DNA from 3 places in the Eggerthella guodeyinii genome. Region 1 is predicted to be linked to each of the others. Evidence: predicted binding sites of a transcription regulator. Region 1 holds the regulator's gene; each other region holds the start of a gene.
The links. Region 1 encodes HrcA, which represses chaperone genes, less so after heat shock. Its sites were predicted from a motif close to TNTTAGCANNCNNNNNNNNNGNNTGCTAANA; they were not measured.

Region 1 (7,026 bases):
TGCGACGAGCCCGCCGTGCGCGCCGAGCTCGACGAGCTGGGCGTTCCCGCCGACAGCGTCGTGCACGGCGTCTGCGCGCTGGGCTACGCGGCCGCCGCGGGGCGCTCCCACGAGCGCACGAGCGACGTCGTCTGGGTCGGGTAGGGCGCCCGGCTTGGACCTGCACGCGTTCTTCCAAACACACCGCCTGCTGCTGGCCCCGATGGCGGGCGTGAGCGACGAGGCCTTCCGCGCGCTCTGCCGCGAGCAGGGCGCCGACCTCACGTATACCGAGATGGTGTCGGCCAAGGGCCTTTCCTACGCGAACGAGAAGACGCGGCACCTGCTGCGCCTCGCGCCGGGGGAGGACCGGGTGGCCGTGCAGCTGTTCGGCCACGAGCCCGACACGATGGCCGCCCAGGCCGCGTGGATCGAGCGCGAGATGGGCGCGTCGCTGGCCTACCTCGACGTCAACATGGGCTGCCCCGCGCGCAAGATCGTGTCGAAGGGCGACGGCTCGGCGCTCATGAAGGACCCCGCGCTGGCCGCCTCCATCGTGCGCGCCGTGGCGCGGGCCGTGGACTGCCCGGTCACGGTGAAGTTCCGCCGCGGCTGGTCCGAGGGCGTCGAGACGGCGCCCGAGTTCGCGCGCCGCATGGAGGACGCGGGGGCGATGGCCATGGCCGTGCACGGGCGCTACGCCGAGCAGCTGTACCGCGGCAGCGCCGAGTGGGACGCCGTCGCGCGGGTGAAGGAGGCCGTGGCCGTGCCCGTCATCGGCAACGGCGACGTGAAACGCGGCGCCGACGCCGCGGCCCTCGTCGCCCGCACGGGCTGCGACGCCGTGATGATCGCCCGCGGCGCCGAGGGCAACCCGTGGCTGTTCGCGCAGGCCAAGGCCGCGCTTGCGGGAGAGCCCGAACCCGACGCGCCCGGCGTGGAGGAGCGCATCGCGCTCGCGCGGCGCCATGCGCGGCTGCTCGGCGCGCGCGAGGGCAAGAACATCGTGCGCATGCGTAAGCACGCCGCCTGGTACCTGTCGGGCCTGCCGGGCGCCGCCGCGGCGCGCGGCAAGATCAACGGCTGCGTGTCGGTGGAGGATTTCGACGAGGTGTTCGACGAGCTGCTGGCGTGCGCGCGCGAGCACGCCGCGGCTCACGAGTGAGAAGCGAGGAGCACATGCCGCACGATCCGTACAAGGCGCTCTACCTGCATCTTCCGTTCTGCGTGAAGCGCTGCGCCTACTGCGACTTCGCCACGGCGGCCGTGCCCGCCGGAAGCCCTGAGATCGACGCGTACGTGGAGGACCTCAGCCTGCAGATCCGCCGCAAGGCGAAGGAGGGCGAGCTGGGCGAGCTCGAGACGGTGTACCTCGGCGGCGGCACCCCGAGCCACGTGGGCTTGTCGGGCCTGTCGATGCTGCTGTACACGCTGTCGCTGTCGATGCACCTCACGCCCGAGGTGGAGTGCACGATGGAGGCGAACCCCGAGAGCCTCACCGAGCGCATGGTGCGCGACATCTGGGCGCTCGGCGTGAACCGCCTGTCCATCGGCGTGCAGAGCTTCGACGACGAGGTGCTGCGCACGCTCGGCCGCGCGCATTCCTCCGACGACGCCCGCCGCGCCGTCGAGGCGGCGCGCACGCGCTTCGACAACGTGAGCCTCGACCTCATGTGCGGCATCCCGGGGCAGAGCGCGGCCAGCTTCGAGGCCGGCGTGCGCGAGGCGGTGCGCCTCGGCGCGACGCACGTGAGCGTGTACCCGTTGACCATCGAGCCGCACACGCCCTTCGACGCCGCGGTGCTGGCGGGCGAGCTCGAGGAGCCCGACGACGACGTGGAGGCCGCGCACATGGAGATCGCCGCGCACGTGCTGGCCGAGGAGGGCTTCGAGCGCTACGAGGTGGCCAGCTACGCCCGCCCCGGCTACCGGTGCCGCCACAACATCGCGTACTGGACGGGCGTGCCCTACCTGGGGCTCGGCCGCTCCGCCGCCACGATGACGCAGAACGCGCAGCGCCGCATGCGGTGCAAGGACGGCGCGGTCACCGACGACCTCGACCCGCGCCAGATGGCCGCCGAGGACCTCATGCTGGGCATGCGCATGACCGACGGCGTGTCCGACGAGCGCGCCGCCCGCGCCGCCGAGCTGCTGCCCGAAGCGCCCGCGACTTTGGCCGCCCTCGAGGAGCGGGGCCTCGTCGAGCACGCAGGCGGCCGCTGGCGCCCCACCGAACGCGGCTGGCTCTGCGGCAACGAGCTGTACGGCGACCTGTTCGACCTGGCGTAACGTTAGACAGGGAGAGAAGCGAACAATGGCTATTCTGTCGAAGAAAAACGAAGAAGCGTTGTGCCTTCTCTTTCTGCGTGCGAGTGGGTCGGTTCTTGCGAAATCAATAATCTGGATACTTCTCGCGATCGTTTTGTTCTCGGCTTTTTGCTATCTGTGCAACGAAGGCTGGCTCGATAACATTACAAGGGAGATTGCCAGCGTGTTTCTCGGCGTACTTGCTGCAACACTTTGTGCGAGCGTGACACTACTCGTCATGGATACGTTGAGAAACCGTCTTGAAGATGCCTGCAAGCTGACGAGGAATTACGAATCGATCATCTCGAAATATGAGTATTCTAAAGAGGACTTCTTTGTCTACTATAACAGCAGGGCTTTCTCACATTTTTGTGGAAACCTTTCATTTTATGCATCCAACGACGGAATTAGCGTTTTCCCCGAAGAAATAATGTACCTGAATCGTTCGATAGACGACGCTCGATGCAAAGCCAGGCTCGTAGCGAAGAACGTTTCGATCCGAATCATCGATCGCCCGGATGTTTGGTATGCTCTGCCCCAGTACGCACACGCTCATTTCGACGATCTTTTCCATGCGCATTCGACCTCTTTCACGATTAACGCGCCCATGCTGCGAATCGACAGTTGCTTGGTCGGGCCAAATCAAATCATTTTTACGAGTAGCAGGACTACGTACTTTGATTCCCTCGTAACGAATCGCGCCCTCGATGTTGAATTGTCGAAGGGGCTTACATTGCGTATCAAAGAAAACCATGCAAATAGGCTTACGCCCTTACGAGAGTCGGTTCTTTCGAATCATTTGGGATTGCATTGCATTATTCTGACCTCAGACGGATTCTACGTATTCGTTTTAAGAGGTAAGGATGTGACCATTGGAAAGAGCATGCTGGGCATCAGCATGATGGCTGCGTACAAGCTAAGGGGTTTCGAAAGTGAGAGGATCGGGTTCGAACATGTTTTCGATGGTCTCGAAAAAGAGCTTGAGGGCGAACTTGGCATCGAGGCCGACGAACTGATCGATTGTACCTACGCTACTTCGCAGAATCATATGGTTGCTTTCTATCGAGATTGGGTTGAAGGGGGCAAACCTCAGCTGCTCTTCAGCTATTCGTCGGTCCTTACCGCAAAACAGATCTCTGCGAAATTTGACTCCCTTCGCCGCAAAAGCCGGAACCCTCTCGTGTGCGACGGCTTTTCGCTCCGCTTTCTTCGCCAAGATGAAACGGAGCCAAAAGACCTCGCGTTGTTTCCGGATGGGTTCTTCGGTAGGTTCCGTAGAGCCGACGAAATCGAATGCGGATGTGTTGCGAGAAAGTGGTTCGATGCGATGCCGAGCACAACGGCGTCCATGGCTCTTTACCTTTTGTCTGACGTCTGCGGCGAAATGGCTCACAGCAGGAATTGACACCGATGCTCGCGTTTGGCCCGACAAGGTAGATTGCGCCTCAGCGTGCGTACTTTTGAGCGCACCTACTATGGCGAAACAGCGAGTTTCTTCACAATTTCAAGCTGTTGTTAGCACTCTCGACTTTCGGCTGCTAATATGATGCGTTACTATGGTTCGGGTTCGGGGAATACCGACTGGTGAGAGAGGCAGGTGGAGGAGCGTGCTTTCGGATCGAAGGCAACGGGTGCTGAGCGCCCTCATTGAAGAATACGTCGCGCGCGCTCTGCCCGTGGGGTCGCGCACGCTGACGGAGCGCTACCAGCTGGGCGTGAGCCCGGCCACGGTGCGCAACGAGCTGTCCGTCCTCGAGGACGGCGGCTACATCACGCAGCCGCACACGTCCGCCGGGCGCATCCCGACCGATTTCGGCTACCGCGCGTTCGTCGACAACCTGCTGCAGTCCGACCTCGCCGCCGGCGACGACCGCTACCGGCCCGTCGTCGACCAGCTGCGCCGCAGCGCGAGCGAGCTCGACGCGCTGCTCGAGCAGACGTCGTCGGCGCTCACGCGCCTCACCGACTGCCTGTCCATCGTGCTGGCGCCGTCGGTGCTGAACCTGCACATCAAGCAGCTCTCGCTCATCTCGCTGTCGCCGCTGCGCGCCCTCGTGGTGCTCGTCACCGAGGACGGCCAGGTGTTCAACCGCCAGATGGAGTTCGCCGAAGAGGTGGCCCCCGACGACCTGGCGCGCGTGCAGCGCTTCCTGAGCGAGGTCATGGGCGGCAAATCGCTGCAGGAGATCGAGGACGGCCTGGGCGAGGGCATGGTGGAGGCGTTCCGCGACCCGCTCGTGCGCATGGCGCTCGACGAGGTGCTGTCGTGCCTGCAGGAGGGCGACGCGTCGCGCACGCACCGGCTGGGCGTCAGCTCGCTTCTGACGAAGCCCGAGTTCAGCCAGTCCCAGGCGCTGCTGCCCGTCATGCAGGTGCTCGAGGACGACACCGTGCTGCTCCAGATCCTCGACGACGCCGCCCGGCGGAGCGCGGGCGTTCCCAGCGTGCGCATCGGGCGCGAGAACGACGCGGCCGCGCTGGCCGGCGTGTCGGTGGTGGCCAGCCGTTACGGGCGGGGCGCGTCGGCGGGCGTCGTGGCCGTGGTGGGCCCCACGCGCATGGACTATTCCAAGGTGATACAGGCGGTGCGCATGGCAAGCGCGGCGCTGGAGGACGTATAAACAACACGTGGAGGCGGCGCGTCCCGCGCCGTCCGTGAGGAAAGGTTTCGAAAGCAAGATGGCGAAGGATCTGTACGAAGTTCTGGGCGTGTCCCGCGAAGCAACCGAAGACGAGATCAAGAAGGCGTTCCGTCGGCGCGCGCGCGAGCTTCATCCGGACGTGAACAAGGCGCCCGACGCCGAGGACCAGTTCAAAGAGCTGAACGAGGCCTACGACGTGCTGTCCGACGCGCAGAAGCGCGCCCAGTACGACCGCTTCGGCACCGTTCCCGGCGCGGCCGGCGGCGGCAGCCCCTACGGGGGCGGCGGCTACGTCGACTTCGAGGACCTGTTCGGCGGCGGCTTCGGCATGGGCGACATCTTCAGCTCCTTCTTCGGCGGCCAGGCCGCCGGCCGCGCCCCGATGCGCAAGGAGGGCCGCGACATGGGCGTGGGCCTTCGCCTGACGCTCGAGGAAGTGGCCGCCGGCGCGAAGAAGGAGATCGTGTACGACCGCCTGGCGCCGTGCCCCGACTGCGAGGGCTCGGGCCTCGGCCCCGACGGGCGCGAGATCACGTGCCCCGACTGCCACGGGCAGGGCCGCGTGGTCACCATCCAGCACACGTTCCTCGGCGACATGCAGACGGCCACCACGTGCAAGACCTGCGGCGGCACGGGCCACACCATCGAGAATCCGTGTCCCGAGTGCGAGGGCCAGGGCCGCGTGCCCGACCGCCAGCGCGTCACCGTGGAGGTGCCCGTGGGCATCCGCGACGCGCAGCAGCTGCGCCTGTCCGGCTTCGGCGAGGCCGGCATGCACGGCGCCCGCCCGGGCGACCTCATCGTCACGTGCCGCATCCAGCCGCACGAGTTCTTCGAGCGCGACGGCGACAACCTGCACGCCCGGGCGAACGTGTCCATCGTGCAGGCCACCCTGGGCGCCGAGATCGAGATCGACGGCATCTTCGAGGGCGAGAAGGTGCAGGTGCGCATCCCCGAGGGCTGCCAGAACGAGCAGGTGGTGCGCGTGAAGGGCTTCGGCATGCCGAAGTTCCGCAGCGAGTCGCGCGGCGACATGTTCGTGCACGTGAACGTGGTGGTGCCCAAGAAGGTGACGAAGAAGCAGCGCGAGCTGCTGGAGCAGCTGGCCGAGGAGCTGGGCGAGAACGTGGCCGACGAGCGCACCCCGCTCCAGAAGCTCCGCGACGCGTTCAACTAGCGGATCCGCGATGTCCCTTCAGCATTTCTACCTGCGCGACCAGGTCCTGGCCGACGAGGAGGCCGCGGCGTTCCCGCTGCGCCTCGAAGCCGACGACGCGAAGCACGCCCGGGTGCTCAGGCTGGCGCCGGGCGAGCGCATCGCGGTGGTGGACGCCGCGCAGGACTACTTCGCCTGCGAGATCGTGGCCTTCGACGACGCGCTCCCGGTCGTGCGCATCGCCCAGCGCTTCGAGCGCGCCGGCGGGGGCCCGGCGGTGGAGCTCGTGCAGGGGCTGGCCAAGGGCGACAAGATGGAGACGGTGATCCGCCACGCCACCGAGCTGGGCGTGGCCGCGTTCGCGCCGCTGGCGTGCGAGCGCTCCATCGTGCGGCTCGACGCGCGCAAGGGCGCGGCGAAGGCCGAGCGCTGGCGCGCCATCGCGAAGAGCGCCGCCATGCAGTCGGGGCAGCCGGCCGTGCCCGACGTGCGCGAGCCGGCGGGGCTGGGGGAGACGTGCGCGCTGCTGGAGACCGCCGCGGCGGTGCTCGTGTGCTGGGAGGAGGCTCCCGGCACGTCGCGGCTCGACGCCGCGCTCGACCGAGCGCTCGGCGACGGCCCGGTGCCCGAGGGCGCCCGCGTGGCCGTGGTGGTGGGCCCCGAGGGGGGCCTGACCGAGCGCGAGGTGGAGGCGCTTGTGGCCTGCAACCCCCGCGCCTCGCTCGTGTCGCTCGGCCCGTCCATCCTTCGCACGGAGACCGCCGGCATCGTGGCGCCCGCGCTCGTGCTGTACGAGCTGGAGCGGCGCGCGAGGGCGGGCGCGCGATGAACTTCGCCGTCGTCAACCTGGGATGCAAGGTGAACCGCGTCGAGTCGGACGACGCGGCGGCGCAGCTTGCCGCCTGCGGCGTCGAGACGGCCGAGGCGGACGCCGACCTCATC
Region 2 (7,026 bases), 940 kb from region 1:
AGTGCTTCTCCATGTACTCGGACATGTCGAAGGACAGCAGCGCGTCCTCGGAGTTGAACAGGAACTCGGCCAGCGCCTTCGACAGCTCCGTCTTGCCCACGCCCGAGGGGCCCAGGAAGATGAACGAGCCGGCGGGGCGCTTCGGGTCCTTGAGGCCGGAACGCGAGCGGCGGATGGCCTTCGACAGCGCCGTGACGGCCTCTTCCTGGCCGATGACGCGCTCGTGCAGCGCGCCTTCCATACGCAGCAGCTTCTCGGTCTCGGCTTCGGTGAGGTTCGACACGGGCACGCCCGTGCTCATGGACACCACGTCGGCGATATCCTCCACGGTGACCTGGTGGACGGACTTCTGCGCGTCCTCTTCCCACTTCTTCTCGGCCTCGATGCGCTTGTCCTTGAGCTCGGACTCCTGGTCGCGCAGCTGGGCGGCGCGCTCGAAGTCCTGGGCGGCGATGGCCGAATCCTTCTCGCCGCGGATGGTGCGCAGCTCCTCGTCGAGCTCGCGCAGCTCCTTGGGCAGCGTCATGTTGCGGATGCGCATGCGCGCGCCCGCCTCGTCCAGCACGTCGATGGCCTTGTCGGGCAGGAAACGGTCCTGGATGTAGCGGCTGGACAGCGACACGGCCGCTTGCAGCGCCTCGTCGGTGAAGTGCACCTGGTGGTGCGCCTCGTAGCGGTCGCGCAGGCCTTCCATGATGCGCAGCGCCTGCTCCTCGTTCGGCTCGCCCACGGTGATGGGCTGGAAGCGGCGCTCGAGCGCGGAGTCCTTCTCGAAGTGCTTGCGGTACTCGTCGATGGTGGTGGCGCCCACCACCTGGATCTCGCCGCGGGACAGCGGCGGCTTCAGGATGGCGGCCGCGTCGATGGAACCCTCGGCCGAGCCCGCGCCGATCAGCGTGTGGATCTCGTCGATGAACAGGATGATGTCGCCCGCGTCCATCACTTCCTTGATGCACTTCTTCAGGCGCTCTTCGAACTCGCCGCGGTACTTGGAACCGGCCACGAGCGCGCTCACGTCGAGCGTGAACAGGCGCTTGCCGCGCAGGATGTCGGGCACCTGGTTCGACACGATGAGCTGGGCCAGGCCTTCGGCCACGGCCGTCTTGCCCACGCCCGGCTCGCCGATGAGCAGCGGGTTGTTCTTCTGGCGGCGCGAGAGCACCTGCATGACGCGCTCGATCTCGCCCGCGCGGCCGATGACCGGGTCGAGCTTGCCGTCGCGCGCCTTCTGCGTGAGGTCGGTGCCGAATTCCTTCAGCACGCTGTCCGACGACCCGGCGTTCGGGTCGAAGGGGTTGCGCCCGGCGTACACGGGGCTCTGCCCCACCAGGTCGTTGAGCGCGCCGCGCACGTCGTCGCCCGACACGCCGAGGCGCGTGAGCACCTCGAGCGCGGTGCCGTCGCCCTCGCGCACGATACCGAGCAGCAGGTGCTCGGTGGAGATGTAGGATTGCCCCATCTGCATGGCCTCGCGCAGGCTGTTCTCCAGCACGCGCTTCACGCGCGGCGTGAACGACAGATGGCCGGACACGTCGGTGTCCTCGTCGATGGCGACCACCTGGCGGATGGCCTGCACGACGGCGTCGTACTTCACGTTGAGGCGGTCGAGGGCCTGGGCGGCCAGACCGTCCTTCTCCTGTATGAGGCCGAGCAGGATGTGCTCGGTGCCCACGTAGGGCTGATGAAGCGAACGCGCCTCATCTTGCGCCAGGACAAGCACCTTGCGCGCTTTGTCCGTAAACTTCTCAAATGACATGTAAAGCCTCGATTCTCGCGGAGCTTCTTGTGTTTCGTAGTACATGCTAGCACTCTCGTCAAGAGAGTGCCAACACGGCGTGCACCGCACACGCTCGCTCCATAACTTGCGACCGTACGATGACGCCCTCCATCGTATCACGGCCTGCCCTTTCGCGCGCGCAACCCGGCGGATGACTCCTAACGTGCTCGCTTCTGAAAAGGAGCCGAAAAGAACCCGCCCGCCTCCCATACGCGGAAAGGCCGCCCGGCGACGTGATGCGCGGGCGGCCTTTCGGAAACGGTTGGTGCGGGACGCGTTAGTACAGCTTCGCGCCGGCGGGGATGCGATCGTCCACCATCAGGAGGTTGAGGCGCTCCTCGCCCTCCTCCTCGTGGATGGCCGAAAGCAGCATGCCGCACGAGTCGACGCCCATCATCTTGCGCGGCGGGAGGTTGGTGATGGCGATGAGCGTGCGGCCCACCAGCTCCTCCGGCTCGTAGTAGGCGTGGATGCCGGACAGGATGACGCGGTCGGCGCCCGTGCCGTCGTCGAGCGTGAACTGCAGCAGCTTCTTGCTCTTGGGAACGGCCACGCACTCCTTCACCTTCACGGCGCGGAAGTCCGACTTGCTGAACATGTCGAAATCGACCTCGTCCTCGAACAGCGGCTCGACGACCACCTTCGAGAAGTCGATGGGCGCGACCGCAGAAGCCTCGGCAGCGACGGCCGGCTGCGCGGGGCGCGGGCGGGCGCCCGACGGAGCCTCGTCCCTCATGTGGGGGAACAGCAGCACGTCGCGGATGGAGGGGGCGTCGGTGAGCAGCATGACCAGGCGGTCGATGCCGATGCCGCAGCCGCCCGCCGGGGGCATGCCGTACTCGAGCGCGCGCACGTAGTCGTCGTCGTAGCCCATGGCCTCGTCGTCGCCGAGGTCCTTCGCCTCCACCTGCGCGCGGAAGCGCTCGGCCTGGTCGACCGGGTCGTTCAGCTCGCCGAAGGCGTTGGCGTACTCGTGGCCGCAGATGAACAGCTCGAAGCGCTCGGTGAGGTTCGGGTCGCCGGCCTTCTTCTTGGCCAGCGGCGACACCTCGATCGGGTGCTCCGTCACGAACGTCGGCTGGATGAGCTTCTCCTCGGCAACCGCCTCGAAAATCTCGGCGATGAGCTTGCCCTTGCCCCACGCGTCCTCGGCATGGCCGCCGTTGCGCTCGAGGATGACCACGAGCTCGTCGCGCGTGCGCTCGAAGCTCACGTCCTCGCCCGCGCCGTCGCTGGCCAGCTCGATCATGGTCGCGCGGCGCCACGAGCCGCTCAGGTCGACCTGCTCGCCCTGGTACTCCACCTGGAGCGTGCCGCACGAGGCGAGCGCCGCCGCCTGGACGACGCCCTGCGTGAGCTCCATCATGCCCTCGAGGTCGCTGAACGCCTGGTAGAACTCCATCGTGGTGAACTCGGGGTTGTGGTAGGGGTCCATGCCCTCGTTGCGGAACTGGCGCCCGATCTCGAACACCTTCTCGAACCCGCCCACCAGCAGGCGCTTGAGGTGCAGCTCGGTGGCGATGCGCAGGTAGAAGTCCTTGTCGAGCGCGTTGTGGTGCGTGACGAAGGGCTTCGCGTTCGCGCCGCCGAGGATGGGGTGCAGGATGGGCGTCTCCACCTCGTAGTAGCCGTGATCCTCCATGTAGCGGCGGATGGCGGAAACCACCTTGAAGCGCTTCTCGAACGTGTCGCGCACCTCGCGGTTCATGACGAGGTCGACGTAGCGCTGGCGGTAGCGCGTCTCCTTGTCGGCCAGGCCGTGGAACTTCTCAGGCAGGGGGCGCAGGCTCTTGGACAACAGCTCGAACGACGCCACGGACACGGACAGCTGCCCGCGCTTCGTGCGCATCATCGTGCCCTCGACGCCGATCCAGTCGCCCACGTCGAGGTCCTTGAGCTCGGCGAACGCTTCCTCGCCCAGCGCGTTGATGCGGCAGAACAGCTGCATGTCGCCCGTGGAGTCGCGCAGCTCGAGGAAGGCGAGCTTGCCCTGGTCGCGCTTCGCCATGACGCGGCCCGCAACCTTCACCTCGTCCTCGGTGGACGCGCCGTCCTCGAGGTCGGCGTAGCGCTCGGCCAGGTCGGCCAGGTGATGCGAGTACGCGAACGCGTGGCCGTACGGGTCCTTGCCCGCCGCCATGAGCGCCTCGCGCTTGGCGCGGCGCACCGCGATGGGGTCGTCTTCGATGATCTGCTCGGTGGTTTCGATGGTGTCGCTCATCAAGTATCCTTCAACCTCGGGCTTTAGTGTTCCAGCTTCAGAATGGTCATGGTGATCTGGCGGCCGGTGGGGCCCGTGGTCTCCACCACGTCGCCCTTCTTGTGGCCCAGCAGCACCGAGCCCACCGGCGACTCGTTGGAGATCCTGCCCGCAGCAGAGTCGCTCTCCGCGCCGCCCACGATGGTGAACACGCGCTCGCGGCCGCCCATGTCGACGGTCACCGTCGAGCCGATGTGCACGCTGTTCGAGCGCTTCGGGGCGTTGACCACCGTCGCCTCGGACAGGATGCGGCTGATCTCGGCGATGCGCGCCTCCATCATGCCCTGCTCGTTCTTGGCGTCGTCGTACTCGGAGTTCTCCGAGATGTCGCCGAACTCGCGCGCCACCTTGATGCGCTCGCCGATTTCGGCGCGCTTCTCGGTTTCGAGGAAGTGGAGCTCCTCCTCGAGCTTGTCCTTGCCTTCTTGCGTGAGAATGAAGTTGCTGTCTGCCATGAATGCTCACCTGTCCAATTACAAAAACATGCACGCTCGTCGTCAAGCGTGCTTACCGATACCTGATATGAAAAAAGCGGTATGTGCAGAGCGCCGAGCGTCTACACATACCGCGAACCAGACGAATGAAAGGCTACTCGGCTTTTTTCTTAGCCGCGGTCGTCGTCTTCTTGGCCGTGGTCGTCTTCTTGACGGGCTCCTCGACCTCTTCGATCACTTCTTCTTCCTCGTCATCGGCTTCTTCGATGTTCTTATCGCCGCCGCCCATGCCTTCGCGAAGATTCTTGACGGTCTTGCCGATGGCACCACCGAGCTTCGGGAGGTTCTTGGGCCCGAAGATGAGCAGGATTACCGCGAGAATGATGAGAAGCTCAGGCATTCCCATTCCCAGGATTTTCATACGTTCCTCCAAATTGCTCGTGCGAAGCGCGCCTCTCGCAGCCTCGCCCACCCTGACGCAGCCAGAGTACATGCCTATGCAAAAAAGGGATGTTCCCCATCCCCTTTAGCAACCAAACAACTGCTTTCACAGCGACGGTTATGATAGCACAATGTTACAAAAGGTAAAAGAAAATGCGGTGATAATTCCCTTTCCACGCCTTTTCCACCGATACGCCGCGTCCCGCCTTCGCCATGGCGAGAAGCCTTTCCCGCGGAGCCCTACGCGCTTGGGAGCTGACCGGTTCGTTCGAGGTAGAACGTTGCCCAGGCTGCTTCCTTGTAAGGATTCAGCCAGAGAAAACCTATTCCGAGGGAGAGCGCCGACAAAAAGACCCAGCCGAGGAAGGTCAAATCCAACCAGAAAAGGCGGCTCTTGTGTCCGCGCATAAGCTCTTTGGACTGGTCGATGGCGTCCATCACGCCGATATCCGGGTTTTGCGCCATGAGATAAGGCGCCATGGCATAGCGATAGGCGGCGATGATGCCCGGAATAACGAACAGCAGCGACCACGCGAAAATAAGAAGTCCCGTGACGAGATTCAACAGAAAGCATCTGCCCAGGTTTGGGAATTTGGAGAACAGGACGTCGAATGCCGCAGGAGCGTCTTTCTTGATCAAGTTGATGTTGAACTGGCAAAGCCCTTGGCGCACTGCCCCGCCGATGATCAAGGCGATAACGCCGCATAGAGCGGCGATGACGCCGAAGAAGGCGAACGATTCCGCGAAAGCAGGATGAAGATCGAAGGGGATATACGTTGCATGCTGATGAAACCCGCCAGAACCATTGACCGCGTCGAAGGTGTCACCCGCTTGCATGGTGATAGACGGCGACACGGCGGCATTGACGCCGCCCAAAATCACCGCAACCAAGGTAACGAGCAGCGCTACGCCCCACGTACCCTGCAAAGCCTTCCGAGCGATGGCGCGAATCTGGCTTGCGCACACGGCAGCCTCCTTCATCCGACAGCTCTTCCGAAAGGAACCGTGTGCCCCCCCCCCCCGGCCGATCACAGTATCTCATGCGATGCCGCCGATTCCCCGATCCCATTGAACCCGTTTTGGATCCCGCTGTTCGGCTGGAGACTGCCGGCCCTATGCAGAAATCTTGAGTATCGAGGCCCTACTTCACAGAGAACAGCCCCGAAAGATAACTATGGCTACCGGGCATGTTCTCAATCGGCTTGCTTCCGATGAGCTCTACGCTTTCGGCATCGTATTGGTATATCGCCCAATCTCCGAGCACGTATATCGACCCTTCAGTCACAACCATCTGCATCGCTTCGTGCTCGAAAGCATGCTCTTCGATAGCCCCCGTCTCTAGATCCACGATGCTCAGCGCGCTATCGTCTTGCCCCTGGACGACATTGTAGTGGGCAACGTAAAGCTTGCCATCCGCGATAGCCACGCTCGAAGGACCGCCCTTGCTTAATGGAATGGAGCTCAACGTGTTGTCTTTAGTGTCGAGCACGCCAATTTGTTTTCCCAGCAAGCCAACGCTGCAGAAATAGATTTTGCCTTCATGCACAACCACCCGGTAGGCATCCGAATCATAACTGCTGCAATCGATCGATTCTTTGAGGACCAGGTCTTCGTCGTAGCAATAGATCATCGAAGAGTCGTCATCGAGAGACATTCCGAAAGCATACAGGCTGTCTTCGCACCAAACGATTTTCGATACATAAACCCCCTCGATAGCTATCTTCGACACGTCCCCGTTGTCGATCCGGCAGCGATTTATATAAGACGAATCGCAGGTGAAGACGTACTCATCGTTCACGGCCACATCATTCATGGCCGATCGACCGATGGCGTGCGTTTGAGAAGCGAGGGAAGCTACATCGACCTGAAGGACAGCCTCGCCGTCTCTAACCTTAGACCTTCCTTGGGGAATAACAAAAAGACTGCCTTGGTAAACCAGGGGATCGTGAAAAACGTCGCCCAAGTTTGCATAGCGCAGCGGAAGCTGCGTCACCTCGTTCAGCTCCCTATCGTAGAAGATGATCCTGCTCGTTTCATCCGTTCCACGCGTTTCGATGACGCCGATGGAGGCGTCGACGGGCGCAACCCGCTCGCCGTCCGAAGCGCAACCATAC
Region 3 (7,026 bases), 1.5 Mb from region 1:
ATCGAAGCGACGGCGCCCACCTCGCTAGAGCCGTTGAAGAGGATCGCCCACGCGACGAACCCGAACAGGTAGGAGCCCGTCCACGCCATGACCACCTTACGAGCGGTCAGGCATCCGAACGCCTCAAGCCAAAGCAGCAACGCAAGCGAATACCCAAAACCGCCCCCGAACATGACGACCGCTTCAAACGCAATCCCCGGATTCGCGGGTTCGAACGCGGTAAACACCGCGCTGCCCGCCATCAAAGCGAGCGATGCCGCAAGCACCACAGGCCGCCGGAAATAAGGTGATGCCCGATACGCAAGAAAGGCGAGCAGAAAGAACCCGACGACCTCGCCAGCGTCGAACACAAAATGCCCTTCGGCGGCCGAGAACGAAGGGAATGCCGGAGAGGTGAACACCATATCCAACATATGCCAAAGCCACGCCCGCGCGAGACCGCAACCGAGCAAAGCCAGAGGGATTTTCGGCAGGGAGTCGACCCTTCCGAAAAAGCTCTTCACGAGATCCCAATACACCGCAGTCCTCCCTCGAACCCGCCCTCCCCTGGCGATACCGAGTGCAGTATACCATCGGCCCCGAGCGTCGTACCTGCCCTTCGGGTCGTCCGATTCCCTTCGTTTCCACCGTTCTCCATGAAATGTGACGAACGCGTTACGAATTAGCACTCTCGGTTGTCGAGTGCTAATTTGCGTCCTAGAATAGGGGCATACCAAGCGAGGTGGCGTACCGGCGCGTCCGGAACCACCGCCTGTCACACGATGCGAGGAGTTGATGAACCATGGCCATGATGGTACCGATGCGGAGGAACCGCAACCTGCTGAGCGAGCTGATGACCGATCCGTTCGACGCGTTCTTCGACGCGGCCACCGCGCCGATGCAGAAGATGTCCCCCACGCTCATGCGCACCGACATCAAGGAAACCGACGCGGGATACGAGCTGACCATCGACCTGCCCGGGTTCAAGAAGGACGACGTGCAGGCCGAGCTCAAGGACGGCTACCTCACCATCACCGCCCAGACGCAAACCGAGACCGAGGACAAGGACGAAAAGGGCACGTACGTCCGCAAGGAGCGCTTCAGCGGCAAGTGCAGCCGCACGTTCTACGTGGGCGACGACATCGAGGAAGACGACATCAAGGCGAAGTTCGAGGACGGCGTGCTGAGAATCGCCGTGCCGAAGAAGCAGGAGCAGCCGAAACTCGAGGAGAAGAAGACCATCTCCATCGAAGGCTAGCCGCCCAACCACAAGCGAACCGAAGCACCCCTATCAGGAAGGCGACCAAACGGTCGCCTTCCTTCGTTGGGCAGCGCTATCGCACTCGAAAGCATGCGCAGGAACCCGTACGGATGTTTCACGTGAAACATCCGGCTCGAGGTGCGTGGTATCATGGGGCGAACCCGATTGGAGGATCCATGGACGAAACCGCACGCGACATCGAGACGTTCCGCAGCTGGGTGGCCGACACGCCGCCGGGCGACATGGTGTTCTTCGGCGGCGCGGGCGTGTCCACCGAGAGCGGCATCCCCGACTTCCGCAGCCCGGACGGCCTGTACGCGCAGAAGTACCCTTACCCGCCCGAGCAGATGATCAGCCGCAGCTTCTTCGACGAGAACCCCGGCGCGTTCTTCGACTTCTACTGCGACCGCATGCTGGCGCTCGATGCCCAACCGAACCGCGCGCATCGCAAGCTGGCCGAACTCGAGCAGGCGGGCACGCTGGCCGCCGTGGTGACGCAGAACATCGACGGCCTCCATCAGAAGGCGGGCAGCGCGCGCGTGTTCGAGCTGCACGGCAGCGTCCTGCGCAATTTCTGCATGCAGTGCCGCGCGCCCTATCCCGTGGACGACCTGCTGGCCCTCCGCGCGCAGAGCGCCGACGGCGTCCCGCGGTGTCCCGCCTGCGGCGGGATCGTCAAGCCCGACGTCGTCCTGTACGAGGAGCCCCTCGACGAGCGTACGATGCACGGCGCCGTCGACGCTATCGCGCAGGCCGATCTGCTGGTCGTGGCGGGCACCTCCCTGGCCGTGTACCCGGCCGCGGGGCTCATCGACTTCTTCACCGGCAGCCGCCTCGTCATCGTCAACCGCACCCCCACCCCGCGCGACCGCCAAGCCGACCTCTGCATCGCCGCGAACGTCGGCGAGGTATTCGGGTTCTAAACCGCGCACGACCGCCTTCGAGAACAGGAGCCCAACCCCATGTCCAACCCCCTGCCCACCTCCGCTTCCGCCATCCCCCAGCTCTCCGACATCCGCCAAGTATCCGACGGCTGGATCAAGAAGTACGTCCTCGTCTACGCCATGCCCGACGGCTCCACATACGAATACGAAAGCGCCTCGCGCAAGAACCTCGACGCGTACCGCGCCGAACTGACAGGCAACGCAGCCGGCGAAGCATCGCCCGCCGACGCCGTGTGCATCGTCCCGCAAACCGCGACGGGCGAGCTGCTGCTCATCCGCGAGTTCCGCTACCCGCTGAACAGCTGGTGCATCGCGTTCCCAGCCGGCCTCAGGGAGCCGGGCGAAGACCTCGCAACCTGCGTGGACCGCGAGCTGCGCGAAGAGACGGGCTACGCCCTGCGCGCCGACGCGGGCGATGCGGCGCTCATGCCGCTTCCGCAGGCGGGCTACTCGTCAACCGGCCTCACCGACGAGACGGTGCACGTCGTGTTCGCCCAGGTGGAAAAGGCGGCCGACGCGCAACCGGAGCCGGCCGAGTTCATCGAGCCGTTCCTGCTGCCCATCGCCGACGTCCCCCGCTTCCTCGCGGAGAACACCACCCCCATCGGCACCCGCGCCCAGCTCGTCCTCGAAGCCTTCGCCCGCCGCCACTAGCCGCCACTAGCCGGCGGTGATGCTCTCGGCCTCGTCGTCCAACCGAAGAAGCAGCTCCGCCTGGGAGTGCACGTCCAGCTTGCCGTAGAGGTTGCGCATGTGCGTCTTCACCGTGGACTGGCTCACCACCAGCTTCTCGGCGATGTACGGCGCACGGTAGTTCTGCGCCAGCAGCACGAGGATCTCGCGCTCGCGCGGCGTCAGGTCGAAGCGCGCGGCAACGGCGGCGCAGCGCTCTTCCAGCCCCGCGCGGGCCGCTTCGGCGGCGGCGACCTCGCCCGCCTCGCGCCTCGTCGCTTGCCGCTGCATGATCAAGAACGACAGCGCCCCGCCCGCCGCGAACGTCGCCAGCACGACCACCACCGTCAAGCTCGCGTACAGCGAAGCAGGCATGGACGCGTGCAGCCCCACGAACAGGGCCCGGATGGCTATCATGAACGCGAACGAGCACAACAGGGGCGTGGATGCATTCCCCCTGCGCACGCCTTCGGGAAAGAGAAACGGCGTCATCATGATGTAGAACAGCGTCACCTTGTACGTGGAATCCACGATGAGCATATGCAGGAACCACAGGTCTTCCGAAGCCTGCGACGTGTAAAACGACACGAACGTCACGGGAAGCACGAACAGCTCGTACACGAGGATGAAACTGCGATTCCACACGCGCTTGACGACGAGCAGCGCGATGAACCCCGCAGCGACGATGCCGCAGCCGATAGCCAGCTGGATCAGGGCCGCCATCGAAGCGTCCCCTTGCAGCCCCATCCACGACGACTGCGACGAGACCATGGGCCCGCGGCACACGAGGGGCAGCGCGATCAGGCTGACCGCGACGACGCGATCCTTCAGCGTCGAGCAGGCGAAGCGAGGAAGGGGGCGGTCGAGTTCGTCGCCCGCTCGACGCTCGCTTACCTGGAACCGGGGCTTGTACAGCACGAACAGCCCTCCGGCGACCACGGGCAACGCGCCCAGCAGCACGCGTGCCACCTCCCCCGAGAACAGCGCGAGCCCCATCGTCAGCAGGCCGGACAGCAAGCAGGCGACGGCGAACGCGCAGGCGGCGCGGCGCGCGCCCAGCGAGACGAGGCGCTCGCCCCACAGAACCAGCAGCAAACCCGTCCCCACCCGATACAGCATGAGCATCGCCAGGGCCAAACCGTCGTCGACCAGCGCGGCGTACAGAAGCAACCAGGTGGAGCCGATCGAGAGAAGAGCGACCAGAACCCGTATCGACCGGCGGTCGCTCACGCGCAACGCGGGACGCACCCGGTACAAGACGACGATCGCCAGCATCACCGCCGCCTCGACGACGTAGGGAACCGGTGCGAACATGGAAAAGCTCACGAACCGGGCGACGGGCATGCGCTGGATCTCAAGCGCCATGAGCGCGCACGCCAAGCCGGCAACCGCGAGCCCAACGCCGGGCGTTCGCGCGAAGAACAAACGAACCGAACCCATGAAACCCCTCCTCCCAAGATACGGTTATATCAGAAAACCAGGATGAGATGCTCCGCCGCCTGCAACTTCATACCGTTTGTGGTAGGAAATCACCACCCGTCCTCGCGTACCTTCGTACCAGCTTGGATGCCGGCCGCAAACCGCCCTCCCTCCCATGCGGCGCGAGGCCTGCATCCAGGCACGCATGATGCAACAAGGAAAGGAGAGGGTGGTATGGAACTGAACCGTCGAGATTTTCTGAAGGGGGCCCTGGCAACCGGCATCGTCGCCACGGGCGCAGGGCTCGCAGGCTGCGCGCCGGCCGCATCCGACGCGAAGGCCGACGAGGCCGCTTCGAGCTATCCCGAAGGGCTTCAGGCGAGCGACTTCGAGGAATCGCCCGTCATCGTCGAGCCCATCACCGACATCGCCGAGGAGAAGTCGTACGACGTCGTGGTCGTCGGTGCCGGCACGGGCGGCGTCCCCGCCGCGCTGAGCGCGCTTGAGGAAGGCGCGACCGTCGCCGTGCTGCAGAAGGAATCGAAGCCCATCGCCCAAGGCGGCACCTGCTCGGGCGTGCTGCTCGACCAGAGCGACGAGCAGGGCGTGATGAACTACCTGCAAGGCTACCTCGAGGATTGCCGCTGGCGCGCCGACCGCAAGCTGGCCGAAACGTACTGCAGGTACTCGGGCGAAGCCATCCGCTGGACGCAGGTGCGCACGGCCGAAGCGGGCTTCCCGCCCTACACGGTGCGCCCCACAGCCGTGACCGAATACGAGGACGGCTCGAAGTGCGCCCGCCGCAGCATCATGTTCGGGCCGAAGCCGTACAACAACGGCACGATGGTGGAGCATTTGGCCGAGCTGGCCGCAAGCAAGGGCGTTGAGTTCTTCTACTCGACGCCGGGCGTGCAGCTGGTCACCGACGACTCCGGAACCGTCACCGGCGTGATCGGCAAAAGCGGCAGCTCCTATATCAAGTTCAACGCGACGAAGGGCGTCATCCTCTCCACCGGCGACTACCAGAACAACCAGAGCCTCGTGGAGCGCTACTGCCCCGACGTGAAGGAGTTCGACCGCAAGCAGAGCAACAAGACCGGCGACGGCATCCTCATGTCCATGGCCGTAGGCGCCGGGTTCGTGCCCGTGGGCCACTCCCACATGATGCACGACTTCGACTCCGGCCCCATGTTCGACGAGCCGTTCCTGTTCGTGAACGAGGACGGCGAGCGCTTCATGAACGAGGACTGCGTGTTCGAGGAAGTGAACTGCGTGCTGCGCAACCAGCCGAAGCCGGGTTGGTACTCCCAGATCTTCGACGACGAGTACGTGGAGCAGGTCACGGAATGGGGCGGCAAGCCCACCGACAAGGAAAAGATCCGGGCGTACATGCCCGACGTCGAGATGGATCGCTCGGCCGAAAGCGGCGCGAACGTCATCGAGAGCCTCATCGGCACGTACTGCTGCGACACCTTGGACGAGCTTGCGGCGAAGCTGGAAATCCCCGCCGATGCGCTCAAGAAGTCCGTCGCGCGCTACAACGAACTGGTCGACGCCGGGTTCGACGAGGACTTCGGCAAGCAGGCGAAGTACCTCAAGAAGATCGAGAAGGCGCCGTTCTGGGGCATCCACAAGCACGTGCGCGTGTCCGCGCTGTGCGCGGGCGTCACCGTGAACGAGAACTATCAGGCGCTCCGCACCGACGGGGAGGTCATCCCGAACCTCTGGGTAACCGGATTCAGCGCCGGCCAGCTGTGCGGCAGCCCCGACTGGTCGATGTACCAAGGCGGCATGTCGGCCGGGCACTGCATCATGACGGGCCGCATCTGCGGCATCCAGGCAGCCACCGGCGGCAAGCTGGAATCCAAAACCCCCATCACGGAAGCCGACGTGGAAGCGCTGGCGTAACCGGGCATCGTAGCGTCGCGGCGGCCCCTGCGCCGCCGCGGTTCTAGCCTCGGTTGATCACCTCGACCTGCAAACCCTCCAGCACGTCGAGGGCCTTCTCGTTGAGATCCGGGTCGAACGACGCGGTGCAGGCGGCGTCCACGATGATGGGCACCTCGGGGCAGGCCGCCTGCGCCAGCACGGCGTTCGAGATCACGCAGATGTTGGACACGAGGCCCACCAGCTCGATGCTCTCGAACGGCGGCTTGCCCAGCTCGGCCGCGGCAAGCTGGGCCACGCGCAGCCACTCGAACAGTTCGGCCGAACCGAACGTCGGCTTGCTGAACACCTCGTCCATCGGACGCACGAGCGACGCGATCTCGCCGTACAGCGCATGCCCGGGCGTGCCCTCGATGCAGTGCTCCACCGGCAGGTTGCGGCCCTCGCGCGTTTCCAGGTAGTCGCGGCGGTGCGTGTCGAGCGTCCACACGATCTCGTCGACGCGCTCGCGGTACGCCTCGATCTTCGCGGCGATGGGCCCCGCCAGCTTCTCGGCCCCCGGAAAGCCCAGCGCCCCGTCCACGAAATCGTTCTGATAGTCCACGACGATCAACAGGCGTTTCATGCGTTCCTCTCCTCGTTCTCGGCTTGTACTCTCTTCAGCTCGCTCAGCAGCCACTGGTACTGATCCTGCACGCGCTCGTACGCCGCCGCCACCGGCAGGCACGCGGCGGCGACCGAGGCCATGATCGCATCGTAATCGCGCGTCATCGCCTCCACCACCGCGGCGTCGATCTTGCCGGCGGCAACCTGGTCGGCCAGCAGCGCGAGCACCTTCTCCTTGGGATACGCCTGCTTGTAACT

Region 2: a site for HrcA is predicted at 1,801-1,831, ahead of GS424_RS04320 (ATP-dependent Clp protease ATP-binding subunit). Genes of this name have one in related genera too.
Region 3: a site for HrcA is predicted at 660-690, ahead of GS424_RS02210 (Hsp20/alpha crystallin family protein). Genes of this name have one in related genera too.

The regions. Positions count from the first base shown of each region.
Region 1 is NZ_CP063310.1:2,006,027-2,013,052, forward strand. It holds gene GS424_RS08275 (nitroreductase family protein) at 1-144, shown strand, start outside; gene dusB (tRNA dihydrouridine synthase DusB) at 155-1,144, shown strand; gene hemW (radical SAM family heme chaperone HemW) at 1,159-2,268, shown strand; gene GS424_RS08290 (hypothetical protein) at 2,294-3,691, shown strand; gene hrcA (heat-inducible transcriptional repressor HrcA) at 3,894-4,907, shown strand; gene dnaJ (molecular chaperone DnaJ) at 4,966-6,105, shown strand; gene GS424_RS08305 (RsmE family RNA methyltransferase) at 6,116-6,913, shown strand; gene GS424_RS08310 (MiaB/RimO family radical SAM methylthiotransferase) at 6,910-7,026, shown strand, end outside.
Region 2 is NZ_CP063310.1:1,069,547-1,076,572, reverse strand. It holds gene GS424_RS04320 (ATP-dependent Clp protease ATP-binding subunit) at 1-1,756, opposite strand, end outside; gene lysS (lysine--tRNA ligase) at 2,055-3,998, opposite strand; gene greA (transcription elongation factor GreA) at 4,022-4,492, opposite strand; gene tatA (twin-arginine translocase TatA/TatE family subunit) at 4,626-4,892, opposite strand; gene GS424_RS04300 (DUF975 family protein) at 5,153-5,878, opposite strand; gene GS424_RS04295 (NHL repeat-containing protein) at 6,054-7,026, opposite strand, start outside.
Region 3 is NZ_CP063310.1:535,791-542,816, reverse strand. It holds gene GS424_RS02215 (helix-turn-helix transcriptional regulator) at 1-518, opposite strand, end outside; gene GS424_RS02210 (Hsp20/alpha crystallin family protein) at 782-1,237, shown strand; gene GS424_RS02205 (NAD-dependent protein deacylase) at 1,417-2,163, shown strand; gene GS424_RS02200 (NUDIX hydrolase) at 2,203-2,838, shown strand; gene GS424_RS02195 (LuxR C-terminal-related transcriptional regulator) at 2,845-4,296, opposite strand; gene GS424_RS02190 (FAD-dependent oxidoreductase) at 4,510-6,183, shown strand; gene GS424_RS02185 (cysteine hydrolase family protein) at 6,227-6,787, opposite strand; gene GS424_RS02180 (HD-GYP domain-containing protein) at 6,784-7,026, opposite strand, start outside.